One region of the Paenibacillus sp. Aloe-11 genome, then DNA from elsewhere that is predicted to be linked to it. Evidence: predicted binding sites of a transcription regulator. Region 1 holds the regulator's gene; the other holds the start of a gene.
The links. The regulator Rex, encoded in region 1, represses fermentation and respiration genes when NADH is low (regulators of the CRP and FNR family bind a similar motif). The targets are predictions, from matches to a motif close to TTGTGAAATATTTCACAA.

Region 1 (3,254 bases):
TTTCAAAACCTGTGCTTCCTCTCTAAGGGGATGTGACACCTGAATTAGCGCGACAGCAGCCCTTCAAAGGCGGCTTGTGCCTCATGTTTGATGCGTTCCTCGTCCATCGTCAGGCACTCACCGTTTTTCACGACCTGACGACCGTCTACCCACACATGGGCCACATCCTTGGCACTTGCAGAGTATACAGCATGGGAAATAAGGTCCGTACGCGGCAGGAAATGCGCCTGATTCAGATCCAACGCGATAAAGTCAGCCTTGTTGCCTGCTGCCAGCACTCCCACCTCATTTAAACCAATCGACTTCGCGCCGTACTCGGTTGCCAGACGCAGTGCTTCATTCGCAGGAACTGCCGTAGGATCACCGGATACTCCCTTATGAATGAGAGCAGCCAGACGCATTTCCTCAAACATATCCAGATTATTATTGCTGGCAGGACCATCCGTACCGAGCGAAACGGTAACCCCTGCACGCAGCAGCTCAGGCACTCTTGCTACACCACTTGCCAGCTTCAGGTTGCTGCCCGGATTATGGGAAACCGCTACACCACGTTCAGCCAGCAAGGCTATTTCCTCGTCGTTCAAATGAACGGCATGGGCAACAAGCGAAGGACGGGAGAAAAAGCCGAGCTTATCCAAATGTGCAACTGGACGCAAGCCATAATCACGTACGTTTTGCTCAACTTCGGCAATAGTCTCGGACATGTGGGTGTGCAGCGGTAAATTCAAATCATGCGCAGCCTGTACAAATTTTTCGATAAATGCAGGCGGACATGTGTATGGCGCATGTGGAGACATCATTGTTGTAATGCGACCATCCGCCTTGCCATGCCAGTTACGTGCAAAAGTCACAGCCTCAGCCAGCTTGATTCGCTGCTCCTCCTCTGAGCATAATCCAATCGCTCCACGCATCAGACTCGCACGAATGCCTGACTCTTCAGCTACACGAGCCACCTCATCCATATGATCGTACATGTCCAGGAAGGTCGTCGTACCGCCTTTCAGCATTTCCAGCACAGACAAGGAAGTACCCCAGTATACATCTGAAGCTGTAAATTTGGCTTCCATCGGCCACATTTTCTCCTGAAGCCATACTTGAAGTGCCAAATCATCGCCATACCCACGCAGCAGTGACATCGCCGCATGACCATGCGTATTAATCAGACCTGGTAAAAAGAGCAAGCCTTTGCCGTCAAATGCTTCTGTATCTTCCTCTCCTGCAGGCAAAGTCTCGCCAATGTAAGTAATCCGGCTATCCTCCACAATCATATAGCCATGGATTACCCCGGCTTCAGGTCCGTTTACGGCAAAGGAGCCGTTTTTAATCATCCATTTATTCACTGTCATCTTGCGATTCTTCCTTTCCATCCTCTAAATAATAAGCGAGGCTTAGCAAATCGGTTGTAAAATCTGTGGTATGTACCCGGATGTTGTCCGGGGTTTTCAGAATGATCGGTGCAAAGTTCAGGATCGCTTCAATACCACACTCAATCAGCTTGTCGGCCACGTGTTGCGCTTCGAAATCCGGTACAGTAATAATCCCGATCCGAATATTTTTTTCTTTCACAGTCGCCTCCAATTGATCCATTGGCTGAACGACCAGCGTATTGATCATCGTTCCGGTCTTCTCAGGAACAGCATCAAATACGGCTACAATTTTCATATTGTCTTTTAAGTAAGCATTATAATTCGAGAGGGCTTGCCCCAGATTACCTGCTCCGACCAATGCAACGTTGATTTGCTGGTCAATTTTTAGGATATGACGTATTTTTTCAATCAGATAAGTCACATCATAGCCGATACCCTTTCGGCCAAAATCTCCAAAGTATGCGAGATCCTTGCGGATTTGGGCCGGATTCAAATTCAGCCTTTGCCCCAGATCCTGGGAAGAAACCGTAGCCACTTCCCTTTTGTTCAGTGCATTCAGATAGCGTAGATATACGGGCAACCTCCGTACAACTGCCTCAGAAATTTTTTCTGATTTCATACTTGCTCCCCCTAATTGTAACGGACATGTCTCATGTCCGTCCGTTATGCCTCAGTCTCCGGGGCGGATTGGAGCCATTCAGAGATGCGGGGCACCATTTGCTCCGTCGGCATATGCTCCATTTTTGGTCCCGGTAATGAGTACAAAAAGTGCTTTCCGTAATAGGATTCGATGACACGTGTATCGTAAACGATGACGACCCCGTGGTCGCTCGCTGTACGTACCAAACGCCCGAACCCCTGTTTAAAGCGAATGACTGCCTGTGGAACAGACAGCTTCATAAATGGATTTTTCTTCTGCTGCTGCAGCAGCTCGCTTTTCGCCTCCAGCAACGGGTGATTCGGCGGTTGAAACGGCAGACGGACGATGGCCAAACACGTCAGCGCCTCGCCTGGAATATCAACACCCTCCCAGAAGCTGCTGGTTCCCAGCAATACAGAAGCCTTGGCCTCCTGAAAACGCCGGGTGAGCTTGCTGCGGCTCCCACTGTCTACACCCTGTCCCAGCACAGTGATGTCGCTGGAAGACAATGCCTCTTTGAGCGGCTCATACACTTGCCGGAGCATACGGTAAGAGGTAAACAGAACGAGCATTCTCCCCCGGGTCGCCTGTGCAGTCGCGCCTAGCGAGCTGACAAGCATATTAACAAAATGCGCATCTCCTACACTGCCCTTTACACTCGGGAAATCGCGGGGAATGACCAGCAGCACCTGATCCCTGTAGTTAAAGGGTGACGGGAGCTGCGAAGTCATCAGCCGTCCCTCATCTGCAGCTTCCTGCAAACCGAGCTGATCGGTCATGTACTGAAACGATTTATCCACCGACAAAGTAGCTGAGGTCAGAATAATGCTTCTTTTTTTGTCAAAAAACATTTCTTTCAGCTGGCGGCTCACATCTACAGGCACTGCATAAAATTGCAATGATTTACTGCGGAATTGCCCACTCGCTTCAAGCCAGTAGACGGTCGTCTCATCATCAAGACGTATAAAGAGACGCAAATTCTCCTTGATTCCGGCTAAATCCTTGAGCAGTCCTGTAATATCCGTAATAAGGCTGTCAGCCGCATAATCATCATATTCTTCCTTTACGTCCAGCATGAGCTTGTCACCCTTGCGCAAAATTTCGCTTAGTGTGACATTTAACTGATTTTCCAGCGCAGACGCTTGATCCCACTTGGCAGGCTTGGCCGACGGCTTGAGACGAGAAGAAAATTGTCCTGTTTCACCCGGTGTCGCATCACTTCGCTCCGGCAGCATACCAAATAGCTT
Region 2 (3,254 bases), on a different contig from region 1:
TCAGTTCCATGATATCGTCGCGTTCCAGCGGCGTGATAAAGGTCTTGTTCAGCTCAGTAATAATCGTGTGTGTGTAATCATCACACTTATTTTCATACTTCTTCATCTCATTGGTAAACAAAGTCACATCTTGAAGGTTTGAAGTATGTTGGGCAAAATAATCTGCTGCTTGCACGATCGTATCTGCCATATTTTCCAACGTCTCGAAGAATATATCCTTTTTCTTCAATCTCATAACGATTACCCCTTTACGAAAATATCCGCAACCTGTTTCGACTGCAATAGACAACCTTTGCTATCTTATCACACTCATCAATGTTTTTGTAATGTTTGCAAAAGCAAATTTCAGGATATTCGTATGCAATACCCGACACAGAAGTTCATTATCCGACATTTTTTCCTTAAAAAGGAGTGTTTCATATTTATTTTGTGTTTATAGTCACATGCTCATTTAGAGAAGTATCTGCAGGGACCACATGTATATAGGATGTACCTGGCGTCAACGGAATTTCAACTCCATTTTTCATAAAACGAACCGCATCACCGGGCGTATGCTGCCATTGTGCATGTATGACTCGTCCTTGTTGAAACACCATGGCCTCTCCACTGCCATTCAGCGCAACACTCAATCTGCCCACATCATCCAGTGTTCGATGGCTGGCGCTCATCACAATAACATTGGCCGCAGAAAGCTGTTGATTATTATTTTGATCCACATGTGACTTTTCGTTCACAAATCGCTTATATTGCTGATCCGCCGGATCGTAGGTGTAGGATACACGATAGTTTTTGAGCAAAAAGCGGATTTGCAAAGATGCTGCACTCTCGTCTGTCATGACCGGGGCTTCACCGGATTTAAGGTAAGGATATACGGGAACCTCCGCCTGCTTGACATACCCTTTATGATCAATTCCTTTGCGCAGTCTACTTACATCTGTGTACAGATTATGGGGAGGACGACGATCTTTGCTTCGCCAAAAGTAAGCCCCTCCATTCGAAATCTCATCCAGATGCTCCTTCTTCTGCTGCTGTAAAATCGCATAGGCATCTGTGCTTCCCCCTGCATGTATCGGCAATGCACCGTAGGTTTCGCCCAGCTCAATCAGATACGGTCGGATGCTGCGAACCGGACCGATTTTCACATCTCCGCTATAGCTTTGAAAAAAAGCGACCAAGCGAGTAATTCCGCCTTCTGCAAGAACTTCATATACCATGTCTGCCTGACTAAGCCCTGCCTGTGGACGTGCAGCCGGAGCATTGTTAATCATGATCGCGAGCGGTCGCTCCAAAACAGGCTGCTCCACCGGAAGACCGGTAAGCGGAGCTGTAAATGCCGGAATGGACTGCTCTTTGAGCGGCTCAGCCTCCAGTTCTGTTTTTTGTTCAATCGATTGGGGAGCGGGTTCAGATTCACCCGTTTTGGACAAGGCAGAACAAGACATCAGCGTCATGCATAACAGAGCTGAGGCCATCACACGCAACCATTGCGTTCGTTGGGAAATGGACCTGGACAAGTTTATCCCTCCACTTTAGATTTTTTTCTCATTATAAGCTTTTTTTCCTGTTTTTGTCTTGATTTAAGCCATTCCCCTGATAGAATACTTATCTGAAGACATTAAAATTTAAAAAATATTCGGACTTTGTGATTTTTATCACAAATATGTGTAACTGAACCTAATACAATAAAGGTGTAGCAGAGATGATCATCCTAACCTAATGAAATACAAAACATTTTGATATAAGAAAGAGGAGTGGTTTAAATGTTTAACAACTGGTTGCGTGAAAACAAAATAGCGATGTGGCTGCTGACTGTAGTACGGGTTTATCTCGGATATGAATGGATGAGCCATGGACTTGAAAAGTTGACTGGCGGATTTGATGCTGCTGGATTCATCTCGGGGGCCATTGCTAAAACGGGTGGAGATCATCCCGCTGTACAAGGCTGGTGGGGATCGTTCCTCGAAGCCTTTGCCCTGCCAAATGTCGGTTTGTTCAACGTCCTGATCCCACTGGGTGAGTTCTTGGTCGGGGTTGGCCTGCTGCTTGGTACACTGACTACACTGGCTGCTTTGATGGCCATGGTCATGAACTTCTCGTTCCTGTTCTCGGGTACAGTAAGCACCAATGCAATCTACCTGCTGTTTGAAATCTTCCTTGTGGTCGCTGGTGCAAATGCCGGACGGATCGGCTTTGACCGTTGGGTACTGCCCTTCCTACGTGGACTGTTCGGTAAAAATAAAGATACCTTTCCAGCCGATCGAAAAATAGCTTAATTAACCCGCAAACAACCGTTACCCTCTGGGCTAATGGTTGTTTTTTTATGCAGCTATGCCGCTCCCCACCTATTCATCACTGAAGGAGTCTCCCATCTCATACTGACGTGGGAACTCCTTTTTTTGTCGGATTCAACTTTTCATCAAATGTTTACAAGTTGGATACAACATGGAATGCTCACGATACATTTCCCCTATACACTACAGATACACCAAAGAAAACACGAAGAAATATGGAGGGTTATATGATGAAAAAAATGACTAAAGCCTATCTCATGCTCGCGACAGTAGCTTTCACTGTACAGACTATGGGACTGGGGTATCAGGCAACAGCCGCAGCAGCAAAAACTGCTTCAGCATCTCAGACGGTAAGCGCACAACAAATCTCCAAGACCTTTGAGCAATTGCTAAGCCAGCCCGGCAAGCTGCCTCAGGCGTTTACGTATATGCAAAAGCACATTCAATCCGTTCCAGCCGCTCAGGCAACCATGATGACGCTCCATCTGGAAAATGCCCAGAATAAGCAATTGGATGCATACTCACGTACGCTATACCCGACGTCTGTTCAAAATAAGATTAGTAGCATATACAAACCTGGCGATACGTTCACCAATCTGATTAGCCGTACAAAAGACGCAAGCCTGAAAAAATTACTAGTCCAAACCAGAGATGCCGGATTCAAGCTTGAAACGGCGGAAGGTATGTTTTATCCGGTCATAAACTATGAAAAATACACAGTATTCAGCAAGTACACCACGGCAGATATTCGCAGCTACATTCACATCATGGCCATTGAATCGGGACAGGCGGCTATCAAGGATGGAGCACTCCGCATCGGCTATCAGCAGTTAGCGGGACGAGTGCTGGCACAGGAAGCGTTTTTAAACCAATATCCACATTCCAACCGTACAAAAGCGGTAAAAAGCTTATATGAGATGTACTATTTCTATACCTTCTACGGCACGAACAATACGCCACTAT

Region 2: a site for Rex is predicted at 1,641-1,658, ahead of WG8_RS04285 (DoxX family membrane protein). Genes of this name have one in related genera too.

What each region holds. Positions count from the first base shown of each region.
Region 1 is NZ_JH601056.1:54,013-57,266, forward strand. It holds gene WG8_RS13660 (cell wall elongation regulator TseB-like domain-containing protein) at 1-6, opposite strand, end outside; gene WG8_RS13665 (amidohydrolase) at 45-1,346, opposite strand; gene WG8_RS13670 (redox-sensing transcriptional repressor Rex) at 1,333-1,986, opposite strand; gene dinG (ATP-dependent DNA helicase DinG) at 2,031-3,254, opposite strand, start outside.
Region 2 is NZ_JH601047.1:20,166-23,419, reverse strand. It holds gene WG8_RS04295 (DUF47 domain-containing protein) at 1-235, opposite strand, end outside; gene WG8_RS04290 (DUF3048 domain-containing protein) at 423-1,514, opposite strand; gene WG8_RS04285 (DoxX family membrane protein) at 1,761-2,273, shown strand; gene WG8_RS04280 (hypothetical protein) at 2,519-3,254, shown strand, end outside.